Regions from separate parts of the Streptomyces sp. NPDC003032 genome, predicted to be linked through region 2. Evidence: predicted binding sites of a transcription regulator. Region 2 holds the regulator's gene; the other holds the start of a gene.
The links. The regulator HspR, encoded in region 2, represses chaperone genes until heat shock. The targets are predictions, from matches to a motif close to TTGAGNNNNNNNNNCTCAA.
Positions count from the first base shown of each region.

Region 1: the regulator HspR is predicted to act here: its motif matches at 4,638-4,656, upstream of dnaK (molecular chaperone DnaK).

Region 1 is NZ_JBSFTT010000008.1:35,133-41,830, reverse strand. Features, by position in the region: gene ACWDZ7_RS13480 (DUF6345 domain-containing protein) at 1-876, opposite strand, end outside; gene ACWDZ7_RS13475 (cytochrome P450) at 1,276-2,415, shown strand; gene ACWDZ7_RS13470 (type III polyketide synthase) at 2,421-3,515, shown strand; gene ACWDZ7_RS13465 (DUF952 domain-containing protein) at 3,559-3,930, opposite strand; gene ACWDZ7_RS13460 (OsmC family protein) at 4,138-4,563, shown strand; gene dnaK (molecular chaperone DnaK) at 4,727-6,640, shown strand; gene narI (respiratory nitrate reductase subunit gamma) at 6,644-6,698, opposite strand, start outside.
Region 2 is NZ_JBSFTT010000032.1:17,812-24,509, forward strand. Features, by position in the region: gene ACWDZ7_RS33430 (hypothetical protein) at 1-54, opposite strand, end outside; gene ACWDZ7_RS33435 (hypothetical protein) at 51-386, opposite strand; gene ACWDZ7_RS33440 (helix-turn-helix transcriptional regulator) at 494-1,483, shown strand; partial or broken gene ACWDZ7_RS33445 (helix-turn-helix transcriptional regulator) at 1,670-2,380, shown strand; gene ACWDZ7_RS33450 (hypothetical protein) at 2,385-2,897, opposite strand; gene ACWDZ7_RS33455 (heat shock protein transcriptional repressor HspR) at 3,030-3,491, opposite strand; gene dnaJ (molecular chaperone DnaJ) at 3,493-4,689, opposite strand; gene grpE (nucleotide exchange factor GrpE) at 4,723-5,436, opposite strand; gene dnaK (molecular chaperone DnaK) at 5,436-6,698, opposite strand, start outside.

The DNA.
Region 1 (6,698 bases), on a different contig from region 2:
GAAGTCGGCCAGCTGCCCCAGCCGGGCGAGTTCCCCGCTCGGGTCGCGGGGCGCGAGCTGCACGATCTGCTGCTGCCCGGGGAGCTGGGTGAGCGGCTCCCTGACGCCTTCGCGGGCGTAGTACCAGCGCCACGCGTACCAGTTGTCCGGCACGTGCTCGCGGTAGAAGTTCCGCTCGGTGTTGAGTCGGTTGACGGCCTCGGCCTGGGTGGCGCCGGCCGCGGCGACCGAGGGCGCCTGGCCGTGGTAGATGTCCCAGCTGGCGTTCAGCCAGGCGTCGCAGTACGTCTGGCCGGCCCGCCACTTCTCCCAGAACTTCCTTCCGTAGTCCGGGCTGTCGATGCTGACCGTCTCGAACCCGAAGATCATACGGAAGCCGATGTTGGGTCCGGCCCACGTGCGGACCGGGGAGTGGCCGCCGGTCACCTTCAGCGAGTCGCAGGTCGACCAGAAGACGTAGTTCGCCTTCTCGTTGCCGAGGGCCATCCGGTTGGAGACGGCGTCGCTGCGGCCGTCCCAGACGGCGCCGAGCGGGGCGAAGAAGACGCCGTTGCCGTCCATGCCGCCGTGGCCCGAGTGGTAGACGGCGCAGACCGCGTCCATGCCGTACCGGTCCTGCCAGTTGTCGTAGGTCTCCTCGTACGCCCACACCTGCGCGCCGCCGTCGGCGAACCAGAAGTTGCGGTCGTAGAACTGCTGGAGGTACGCCAGCCAGCCAGTGGCATCGGCGTGCGTGTGGTACAGCGGCGACTGGTTGACGAACTTCTGGATGCTGAAGGCACCCCACCAGCCGAAGGTCGAGTCCCGCTCACCCGTCGCTCCGGGCTTCTCCGGTTCCAGCGGGGAGGGACCGCGGTCCGAGTAGTTGATGCGCATGGCCATACCCCCTGAGAGGATCTCCTCGCTGTCGTGCGCGAGGGGGCCTCAAAGTGTCACCGCCGACGCGCCTTGCACAGTTGCCATTCCGGCCATAGGGCCCCCGCCACGGCGCCCTCCCCGCACCTCACGGAACCCTGTGGCGCGGCGGCCCACACAATGTGTTCGTATCGGCCGACGCGTACCTGCGCCCTTTCCTCGAACATCTCCGAAGCGCCGGATCGCCCCGCGCGGCCCGTTTCCACCCCGGGATTCCCGGCACCGAAAAGGCCGGCCCCGGCGGGGGAGGAGCTGGATCGGGTGACGAGCGCCGTGACGTTGTCGGTTTCCGATCGTTTGATTGACGTGACTCACGGCTATCTTTTCCGCCACGACGTGGCTTTGGAGCCCGACCCCTTCATGACCCGTATGCGGCGGGAGGAGCCCATCGCCCGGGTCGACATGCCCTACGGCAGCGGCTCATGCTGGCTGGTGACCCGCTATGCCGACGTCCAGTTGGTGACCTCCGACCGACGGTTCAGCCGGGCCGCGCTGGTGGGCGAGGACTTTCCAAGGATCACGCCTGCGCCGATCGCGCAGAGCGAGGCGATCAACCTGATGGACCCACCGGTGCTGAACCGCATCCGCCGGCTCGCCACGCACGCCTTCGGGCCCCGCCAGCTCGACCGGCTGGCCCCCTGGGTGCGGGCGAAGGTGGACGAGTGCCTGGCCGCCATGGAGGCGGCCGGGCCACCGGCCGACGTCGTCTCGCACTTGGCGGACCGTCTGCCGCTGGCCACCATCTGCGAGCTCCTCGACATCCCCGCGCCGGACCGGCCGCAGCTGCGCGCCTGGGCCATGGCGATGATGGCCATGACCCCCGACAGCCGGAGCGCCGCCGCCGACGCCAAGCAGCAGCTGCGCGCCTATTTCGACGAGCTGACCGCCCGTCGGCGCGCCGAACCCGGCGAGGACCTGCTCAGCGCGCTCGCGACCGCCCGGATCGGGGACGAGAGACTCACCGACGCCGAACTGTCGGTGCTGGCCATGCTGCTGACGATCACCGGGCACGACACCACGACGTACGACATCAGCAACTTCACTTTCACCCTGCTCACCCACCCGGCGCAGTTCGGCCGGCTACAGGAAGCGCCGGAGCTGTTGGACCAGGCGATCGAGGAGCTGCTGCGCTACGTCCCCTTCCGCCAAGGGGTCGGAATCCCTCGTGTCGCCCTCGAAGACGTCACCATCGACGGCGTGACCATCCGTGCCGGCGAGACGGTCCACGTCTCCTATCTCACCGCCAACCGCGACGAGCTGGCGTACGACCGCCCCGACGAACTCGATTTCGAACGGCCCTCCCCGCCCGCGCACCTGGCCTTCGGCTACGGCATGCACCACTGCCTGGGATCCCATCTCGCCCGCCTGGAGCTGCGCACCTCGATCGGCAGCCTGCTGTCCCGGTTCCCCACTCTGCGCCTGGCCGTACCGGTGGAGGAGGTGCGCTGGAACACCCAGTCGATCTGGCGCTATCCCCTCGCGCTGCCGGTCGCGTGGTGAGCGCGATGCCGACTCTGTGCCGGCCCCATGTCGCCGTCCCCGAACACGTCGTCACGGCCGAGCAGACCCTCCATCTCGCCCGTACCCTGCACGCGGGGCACCCGCAGCTCGACCTGGCCCTGCGGCTGATCGCCAACACCGGAGTACGGACCCGCCATCTCCTCCAGCCACTGGAGGCGACCCTGAAACACCCCGGGTTCGAGAAACGCAACCTCCTCTACGAGAAAGAGGCGAAGGTACGCCTGCCACCGGTCATCGAGACCGCGCTGGAACACGCGGAGCTCACGGTCCACGACATCGACATGATCATCTACGTGTCGTGCACCGGATTCATGATGCCGTCGATGACGGCGTGGCTGATCAACAGCATGCGGTTCCGGCCCGACACCCGCCAACTGCCCATCTCGCAGCTGGGCTGCGCGGCCGGCGGCGCGGCGGTCAACCGCGCACACGACTTCTGCACCGCCTACCCCGAGCGCAACGTGCTCATCGTCTCGTGCGAGTTCTGCTCACTCCTCTACCAGCCGACCGACCTCGGCGTCGGCAGTCTGCTCTCCAACGGCCTCTTCGGCGACGCCATGGCCGCCGTCGTCGTACGAGGCCAAGGCGGACACGGAGTCCGTCTTGAGCACAACGCCTCGCATCTGGTCCCCGACACCGAGAGGTGGATCTCCTACGCGGTCCGTGACACCGGATTCCACTTCCAGCTCGACAAACGCGTACCCGGCACCATGGGGGTACTGGCACCGGCCATGCGCGACATGGCCGCCCCCCACGCCTGGGACGTCGCCAACCTCGACTTCTACCTCGTCCACGCCGGGGGCCCCCGTATCCTCGACGACCTCAGCCGCCTCCTGGACCTTCCTCCGCGGATGTTCAGGCACAGCCGCAGCACCCTCACCGAACGCGGCAACATCGCCAGTGCCGTCATCTTCGACGCCCTCGCCCGGCTCTTCGCCGAAGGCGGCCCGCCGCACGGAGGACAAGGACTCATCGCGGGGTTCGGGCCCGGGATCACGGCCGAAATGGCCCTGGGCAGATGGGCGGCACCGCGCCGACCGCAGTCCGAGCCCGGACTTTCCGGCGCCGGGCTGCGCTAAGGCGCCGGATTCGTCGCGATGCCGGTGCGGCGGACCCGCTCCGTCACTCCGCCGGGCCCCGGGGAACCAGCTCCCGGGCACCGCCGTCGTCGTCGCGCACGATCTCCATCAGCCCGACGACCGCGTCGCGGTTGACGGGACCCAGGACTCGCGGAAACAGAACCGCGGGCCCCTGGGCGAGAGGCGAGCCCGCGGCAGGGGCCACCCACTTCACCTCGGCGCCGAGCTTCCTCTCGTCGATGAGCAGGGCGACGAGAGGACCGGCCGTCCGACTGTGGAAGCGGGTAGCGGCCGCCAGGATCGCTTCCTCGTCGGGCGAGCAGTGCACGGACCCGTCCTTCGCCAACGACCCGGGCGCGTAGGGCAGCTCGGGGTCGGAAAGCCAGTCGTCGAGAGCGGCTACGTGATAGATCATGGGCCAGTTATAGCGGTCACGGTTCGTCCATGGGGCTCGGACGCATTCGTCCGGGCGACGCGGCGCCACTAACGTGCAACAGAGCCGAACCTGAGGTTGACGGCTCCGGAACGTCGGTCGGCCCCGTGGCCCGTTTGCATGCCGAGTGTGATCGGATGGTGGCAACGGAACTTCCGATCACGGAACCGCACTGAAGGGAACTGCATCGTGGCAACCACGCGCTCCGCGCACACGGTCTGGGAGGGCTCTCTCACGGAGGGCTCGGGCATGGTCACCTTCGACTCCTCCGGCATCGGCGAGCAGGCGGTGTCCTGGCCGTCGCGCGCCGAGGAGGCGAACGGCAGGACCAGCCCGGAGGAGCTCATCGCCGCCGCGCACTCCAGCTGCTTCTCCATGGCGCTGTCGCACGGCCTGGCCGGCGCCGGCACCCCGCCGAGCCGCCTCACCACGTCGGCCGACGTGACCTTCCAGCCGGGCACCGGCATCACCGGCATCCACCTCACCGTCGAGGGCACCGTGCCGGGCATCGACGAGGCCACCTTCGTCTCGGCCGCCGAGGACGCCAAGGCCAACTGCCCGGTGAGCCAGGCGCTGACGGGCACGACCATCACGCTCTCGGCCAAGCTGGGCTGAAGCGACGCCCGTTGACGATGCCGTCACCCCGCCTCCGATCGGGTGCTGGGTGGTGGCATTGTCGTGTCCGGGCATTGACAAGAGCCCGCTCAAGTTTTGTGATGGAGTACGGAGTAGACCTGGATACGGGGGACATTGGGCTCGCGGCGGAAGGGACTGGACCATGGCACGTGCGGTCGGGATCGATCTCGGGACGACGAACTCAGTGGTGGCCGTGCTGGAGGGCGGTGAGCCCACCGTCGTGGCCAACGCGGAGGGCGCGCGCACCACACCGTCGGTCGTCGCCTTCGCGAAGAGCGGCGACGTCCTGGTGGGCGAGGTCGCCAAGCGGCAGGCGGTCACGAACGTGGAGCGCACCGCGCGCTCCGTCAAACGGCATATGGGCGACGGCGGCTGGCGCTTCCCGGAGAGCGGCTCCGTGGACGGCACCCGCTACACCGCGCAGGAACTCTCCGCGCGCGTCCTGCAGAAACTCAAGCGCGACGCCGAGTCCTACCTCGGTGAGGACGTCACCGACGCGGTGGTCACCGTGCCCGCGTACTTCGACGACACCCAGCGCCAGGCCACCAAGGAGGCCGGTGAGATCGCGGGGCTCAACGTCCTGCGCATCATCAACGAACCGACGGCGGCGGCCCTCGCGTACGGCCTGGACAAGGGCGACGACCAGACCGTCCTCGTCTTCGACCTGGGCGGTGGCACCTTCGACGTCTCGCTCCTGGAGATGGGCGAGGGCGTCATCGAGGTCAAGGCCACCAACGGCGACACCCAGCTGGGCGGCGACGACTGGGACCAGCGGATCGTCGAATACCTGGTGCGGCAGTTCAAGAACGGGCACGGCGTGGACCTCGGCAAGGACAAGATGGCGCTCCAGCGCCTGAGGGAGGGCGCCGAGAAGGCGAAGATCGAGCTGTCCTCCTCCAGCGAGACGGACATCAACCTCCCCTACATCACGGCGTCGTCCGAAGGGCCTCTGCACCTGGCCGAGAAGCTGACGCGCGCCCAGTTCCAGGAGCTGACGTCCGACCTGCTCGACCGCTGCAAGGAGCCCTTCCACCAGGCCGTCAAGGACGCGGGCGTCAAGCTGTCGGCCATCGACCACGTGATCCTGGTCGGCGGCTCCACCCGGATGCCGGCGGTGAGCGAACTGGTCAGGGAACTCACCGGGAAGGACCCGCACAAGGGCGTCAATCCCGACGAGGTGGTGGCGCTCGGCGCGGCCCTGCAGGCCGGTGTGATCCGGGGCGACGTCAAGGACGTACTCCTTCTCGACGTGACCCCGCTGTCCCTCGGTATCGAGACCAAGGGCGGCATCATGACCAAGCTCATCGAGCGCAACACCACGATCCCCACCCGCCGTTCGGAGACCTTCTCCACCGCCGAGGACAACCAGCCCTCGGTCGGCATCCAGGTCTTCCAGGGCGAGCGGGAGATCGCCGCGTACAACAAGAAGCTCGGCGTCTTCGACCTGACCGGGCTGCCGCCCGCCCCGCGCGGCGTCCCCAAGATCGAGGTCACCTTCGACATCGACGCCAACGGCATCATGCACGTCTCGGCGAAGGACGAGGCCACGGGCCGCGAGCAGCGCATGACGGTGACCGGCGGCTCCGCGCTGCCCAAGGACGACATCAACCGCATGGTCCGCGAGGCCGAGCAGCACGCGGAGGAGGACCGCAGGCGGCGCGAGGCCGCGGAGACCCGCAACCAGGCCGAGCAGCTTGTCTACCAGACGGAGCGGTTCCTGCGGGAGAACGGGGACAAGGTCCCCGCGGACACCAAGGGCGAAGTCGAGGCGGCGGCAACGGAGTTGAAGGGCCTCCTCAAAGATCGCCCCGACGACACGGCGGCCCTGCGCGCCGGCGCCGAGAAGCTGGCGACGGTCAGCCAGAAGATGGGCCAGGCCATGTACGCGGCTTCTGGCGGGGGCGCCCAGGAACAGACGGAATCCACCGGTGCCTCCACCGATTCCGCCGCCGAGGAAGGCGTGGTGGACGCCGAGATCGTGGACGAGGACGACAAGGGCAAGGACGGCCAGGGCAAGGACGGCCAGGGCAAGGACGGCCAGGGCAAGGCGCCGTAGGCCCTAGGACCCCGTCCGTTCCCAGCCGCGCCGCTCCGGCCGCGCGCCCAGCCGCTTC
Region 2 (6,698 bases):
GTAGGCGGTGGCCATTTCCCGGCGGAAGGTGCGGTCGTCAGGAGGGGTACTCATGCCTCGACAACTCCCGTCCCGGAGAGACCGGCGTTGCTGTCGGCGCTGTCGGCGGGCACCGCGTTCCAGACGATGTCGTCCGTCGACAGGGCGCCCCAGACGATGTCGTCCGTCGAAGTGGAGGCCCAGACGATGTCTCCCATCGGCGTGGAGGACCCGACAATGTCCGGCGGCGCCGGCTTGGACTCCTGAACGACCGCCGTCGCGTTCCCGGTTTCCGCACCCAGTTCAAGACCACTGAACGCGCTGATGGCCAACCCGACGGAGAAGGCACCGACAAGTACCGAGCGAAGCTTTCCCTTGCACATAGCGGGCTTCGTCCTCACTTCCATAGCGACTCTCCCCCGGCCTTCCAAGACGATGGCTCATTCAGCCATCCGAACACCACAGAAGAGATGCATCATGTTCCTGCACGTTCAGGACCCTGGGGGGTGGAGGAATGACAATAAAAAGCCCAATTGGGACACATCCACACTCCGTGGTCGCACTCTGCGCCGAAGGCAAGCGTCTCTACGCCAGCGCACTGCGCTCCGGACGGGTCCGCCGCAGCGAAGCGGAGGCCGCACCATGTCTGATGGAGTTCGCCCTCCTGCACCCTGATCCGGAGGATGCCGACTGGCTCCTTCCGGCTCCGCCCACCTCGGTGTTGGCGCAGCGCCTCCATCCCCTCGAACGGGAGATCCTGGAGCGCAGGACGCTCGCCATCGAACTTACCGACGCTTTTGAGCCATTCATGGCCATCAGTGCCCAGGACCGGCCGACCGACCACGCGATCACGGTCCTGGAGGGCGCCACCCGCATCAACGCGGCGATAGACGCCGCCACCGCGGAGTGCCAGTCGGAGATCCTCACCGTGCAGCCCGGCGGCGGACGCAGCGAAGCGGTGCTCACCGAGGCCGTCCAGCGGAGCCAGGGCATCATCGAGCGCGGCATCACGATGCGCACGCTCTATCAGCACACCGCCCGGCACAGCCAGGGAACCATCGCCTACGCCGAGTACATGAGGCAGGGCAAGGTCGAGGTGCGCACCCTGGAAGAGCTCATCGAACGACTGATGATCTTCGACCGGACGGTCGCCTTCATACCTGCCCAGGACGACCGCCAGGTCGCCCTGGAGCTCCGCCACAGCGGCCTGGTCGGATATCTCGCCAAGGTCTTCGAACAGCTCTGGCGGCGCGCCTCCCCGCTCCTCGACGAGGCCCCCTACGACCCGCCGACCGGCGGCATCACGGGCGTGCAGCGCTCCATCGCCAAGCTCCTCGTCGAAGGCCACGTCGACGAGGCCATCGCCCGCCGCCTCGGCATGAACGTCCGCACCTGCCGCGCCCACATCGCCAAGATCGCCGCCGCCCTCGGCAGCGGCAGCCGCGCCCAGCTCGGCTACCTCATCGCCCAGTCGGGAATTCTCGACCACGACCGCCCGAGGTGACGATCCCCGCCCCACCACTGGACAGCCCCGCACGGAAGTAGACACTTCAATGAGGGGCCGTCCTCCCCTCCGCGTCCCCCTGCATACAATCGCCGCGCTTCAACTGAGCGGGAGGGAGCGCACATGACCAGCGAGCACGCGCCGCACACCGTGGAGGAACCCTGCGAACCCACCGCCACGGCCGCCCCTGAGATCACCGTTCTCGACGGACTGGAACGCATCAACTCGGCCATCGACCGCGCCATGAGCGAGGTCACCGGGGAGTTCCTCGCCATCCAGCCCGGCGGCACCCGCCCGCCCGAGACCTTGGCCGAAGCCTTTCCCCGTGACCAGTCGATCCTCAGCCGGGGCTGCCGGATGCGGACCCTCTACCAGCACACGACGCGCCACTCCCTGCCCGTGCTCGCGTACTTCGAGCAGCTCGACGGCGACGCCGAGGCCCGCACCCTGGACGAGGTGACCGACCGCCTCTTCGTCTTCGACCGGACCGTGGCGTTCATCCCGGCGAGCAGGGACCGCAGCGTCGCCCTGGAGCTGCGCCACCCGGCCCTCGTCGAGTACTTCGCCACCACCTTCTGGCGGCTGTGGCGGCTGGCCACGCCCATGTGGCCCCAGGCCGCCCCGCAGGTCTCCGAGGGCGGCGTAACACCCCGCCAGCGCGCCATCGCCGGCCTCCTCGTCGAAGGCCTCACCGACGCCGAGATCGCCGACCGCCTCGGCATGAACATCCGCACGGCCCGCGTCCACATAGCCAAACTCGCGGCCACCCTCGGCAGCGAGAGCCGGGCCCAACTGGGCTACCTCATCGGCCAGTCCGGCGTCCTCGACCCCGACCCCGACCCCGCCCCCGACCGGGACCGGGACCGGGACCGGGACCGGGACCGGGACCGGGACTAGCGTCTCAGGCGTCGGCCGCCGCCAGCCACTCCCTCAGCAGCGCCTCCCTGACGGCCGCCCGGGGAGAAGCCCCCTCATGGCGCCGCCCCCACTCCGCCATCGCCGCCAGCGTCGTCAGGAGCGTGCCCGCGCCCTGCGTGAGGCGGGCCAGGAGCGCGCGGGAAAGGTCGTACTCCGTGGTGGAGTAGCCGACCGCCGCCGCGGTGTACGCCGTCAGCTCCGCCTCCCCCTCGGCGCCGCCGACCCGGACCGTCATCGTCGGGGCCTCGTCCGAGCCGCCCAGGCCGACCGTCAGCACCAGATCGACGGCCACGCCCACATGGCGCTTGAGCGACTTCACCGGAACGTCCTCGATGGCGAGGGAGCGTACGTCCTCCCACGGCCAGAACCCGGACTGCCTGTCGCCGAGGGCCGCCACGCCCTCCGGCGTCAGCCGCACCCCGGGAGCCAGTCCGGACGGCTTCGCGCCCACGTACACATCGCCCTCGGCGATCCAGAACAGCCCCACCATGGCCATGGCAAACCACTTCCCCCGGAACAGACACACGACAAGCACTTCAGGTCGGCCACCACAACGTCCGAAGGGGCCGGGAGGTTCCCCTCCCGGCCCCTTCGCGACCAAGCCGACAGACGGACAGGCTCGCGGTTCTCAGTCCGTCGCCCTCTTCGGGCGCCAGACCACCAGCGCACTCGCCTGCTGCACGTCCTGGTACGGGACGAGGTCGCGGCGGTACGAGGCGTGCACCGCCGCTTCACGTTGCTGCATCGCGGTGGCGGCTCCCTCCACGGCCGCGGAGAGCTCCGCGACACGGGACTGGAGCGCGGCGACCTGGTTCTCCAGCTCGATGATGCGCTTGATGCCGGCGAGGTTGATGCCCTCCTCCTGCGACAGCTGCTGCACGGTGCGCAGCAGTTCGATGTCGCGGGCGGAGTAACGGCGGCCGCGGCCCGCCGTGCGGTCCGGGGAGACCAGGCCCAGGCGGTCGTACTGCCGCAGGGTCTGCGGGTGGAGGCCGCTCAGCTGGGCGGCCACCGAGATGACGTACACCGGCGTCTCGTCGGTGAGTTGGTACGCCCTACTGAATCCGGACTGTCGACGACGGCCGTCCATCTCATGCTCCCTTCGCGGCCTGGAACAGTTCTGCCCGCGGGTCGTCGCCCGCGGTCGCCTCGCGGTAGGACTCCAGGGCTTCCTTCGCCCCGTCGCTCAACGACGTCGGGACCGACACCTCGACCGTCACCAGAAGGTCGCCCCGCGTGCCGTCCTTGCGGACCGCGCCCTTGCCGCGGGCCCGCATTGTACGGCCGTTGGGCGTGCCCGGGGGCAGCTTCAGGGTGACGGCCGGGCCGCCGAGCGTCGGGACCTTGACCTCGCCGCCCAGTGCCGCCTCGGGATACGTCACCGGCACCGTGACCGTGAGGTTGTCGCCCTTGCGGCCGAAGACGGGGTGCGTGTCGACGTGCACGACCACGTACAGATCACCGGCCGGGCCGCCCCGCTCGCCGGGCGCGCCCTTGCCGCGGAGCCTGATCCGCTGGCCGTCGCTCACCCCCGCCGGGATCCGCACCTGCATGGTGCGGGAGGACTTCGCGCGTCCCGAGCCGGCGCAGACCTCGCACGGGTCCTGGGCGATCAGGCCCCGGCCCTTGCAGTCCACGCACGGGTCGGTCAGCGAGAAGCCGCCGCCGCCGCCCCGCGAGACCTGGCCCGTGCCGACGCAGGTCGGGCACACGCGCGGCGTGCCGTTCTTGTCGCCGGTGCCGGAGCAGGCCTTGCAGGCGGCCTGGGAGGACATGCGCAGCGGCACCGTCGCGCCGTCCACCGCCTCCGTGAAGCTCAGCGTGACCTCGGACTCGATGTCCTGGCCGCGCCTCGGCTGCGTACGCGTGCCCGTACCGGCACCCGCGCCGCCACGGTTGAACAGGCCCCCGAAGACGTCACCGAGACCGCCCCCGAAGCCGCCGCCGGCCGCCCCACCGCCACCCGGGGCGCCGCCTCCGAAGAGGTCGCCCAGGTCGAAGTTGAACGATCCGCCGCCGCCGGCTCCGGGACCCTGCCGGAATCCGCCGTTGCCGAAGAGAGCACGCGCTTCGTCGTACTCCTTGCGCTTCTTGGGGTCACCGAGGACGTCGTTCGCCTCGGAGATCTCCTTGAAGCGCTCCTCCGCCTTGGCGTTGCCCTTGTTGGCGTCCGGGTGGTTCTCGCGGGCGAGCTTCCGGTACGCCTTCTTGATCTCGGCCTCGGTGGCGTCCTTGGGGACGCCGAGGACCTTGTAGTAGTCCTTCTCGATGAAGTCCTTGGTGCTCATCCCCGACGCCCCTCCTCACTCGTCTCGCTGCCGTCAGCCCTTGTCCGGGCCACCGGTCTCCTTCTCGTCCGAGCCCTCCGCGGGAGCCGCGGGACCCTCGGCACCCTCAGCGGATTCGTCGCCCTTGACCGTCTGCGCGCCGGGCTGCGGCTCGGCGACGGCCACCCGCGCGGGGCGGATGGTGCGCTCGCCGATGCGATACCCCGGCTGCAGGATCGCGACGCACGTCGTCTCCGTGACGTCCGGTGCGTAGCTGTGCATCAGGGCCTCGTGGATCGTCGGGTCGAAGGGCTCGCCCTCCTTGCCGAACTGCTGGAGGCCCAGCTTGGCGACGACGGTCTCCAGAGACTCGGCGACCGACTTGAAGCCGCCCACCAGCTCGCCGTGCTCACGGGCGCGGCCGATGTCGTCGAGGGTCGGCAGCAGCTCGGAGAGGAGGTTCGCCGAGGCGATCTCCTTCACCGTCACCTTGTCCCGCTCCACCCGGCGGCGGTAGTTCTGGTACTCGGCCTGCAGCCGCTGGAGGTCCGCCGTGCGCTCGTTGAGCGCGGTGCGCACCTGGTCCAGCTGGGCGGTCAGGCCCACGTCCTGGGCGGACGTCTTGCTGTCCGCGTCCCCGGCCGGGGCCGCCGGGCCCTCCTCGACGGAGGGCTCGGCGGCCTTCGGCGCCGCGTCATCAGGGGTGGCGCCAGAGGGGACGTCAGGCTTGTCGGCGCTCTCGCCGAAACCCGGGGTCTCCTCGGTCATCAGGCGGCGCCACCCTTCTGGTCCTTCTCGTCGTCGACGATCTCGGCGTCGACGACTCCGTCATCTTCCTTGGCCTGCTCGCCACCGGGGGCCGCGCCCTCGGGGCCGCCCGCGGCCTGCGCGCCCTGGGCGTCGGCGTACATGGCCTCGCCCAGCTTCTGCGAGACGGCGGCGACCTTCTCAGTGGCGGTGCGGATCTCGGCCGTGTCCTCGCCCTTGAGCTTCTCCTTCAGCTCACTGACGGCGTTCTCGACCTCGGTCTTGACCTCGCCGGGGACCTTCTCCGCGTTGTCCGCGAGGAACTTCTCCGTCTGGTAGACGAGCTGCTCGCCCTGGTTGCGGGACTCGGCGGCCTCGCGGCGGCGGTGGTCCTCGTCCGCGTACTGCTCGGCCTCCTGGCGCATGCGGTCGACCTCGTCCTTCGGCAGCGAGGAGCCACCGGTGACGGTCATCTTCTGCTCCTTGCCCGTGCCCAGGTCCTTCGCGGTCACGTGCATGATGCCGTTGGCGTCGATGTCGAAGGCGACCTCGATCTGCGGGACACCGCGCGGGGCCGGCGGCAGGCCCGTCAGCTCGAACATGCCGAGCTTCTTGTTGTACGCCGCGATCTCGCGCTCGCCCTGGTAGACCTGGATCTGGACGGACGGCTGGTTGTCCTCGGCCGTCGTGAAGATCTCGGAGCGCTTGGTCGGGATCGTGGTGTTGCGCTCGATGAGCTTCGTCATGATCCCTCCCTTGGTCTCGATACCGAGGGACAGCGGGGTCACGTCGAGGAGCAGGACGTCCTTGACCTCGCCCTTGAGGACACCGGCCTGGAGAGCGGCGCCGATGGCGACGACCTCGTCGGGGTTCACACCCTTGTTGGCGTCCTGGCCGCCGGTCAGCTCCTTGACCAGCTCCGCGACGGCGGGCATACGGGTCGAGCCACCGACGAGAACGACGTGGTCGATCTCGGAGAGCTGGATGCCCGCGTCCTTGATGACGTTGTGGAACGGCGTCTTGCAGCGCTCCAGGAGGTCGGACGTGAGCTGCTGGAACTGGGCGCGCGTGAGCTTCTCGTCCAGGTGCAGCGGGCCCTCGGCGGAGGCCGTGATGTACGGAAGGTTGATCGTGGTCTCCGTGGAGGAGGACAGCTCGATCTTGGCCTTCTCGGCCGCCTCGCGCAGGCGCTGGAGCGCCATCTTGTCCTTGCCCAGGTCCACGCCGTGGCCGTTGTTGAACTGCTTGACCAGGTAGTCGACGACGCGCTGGTCCCAGTCGTC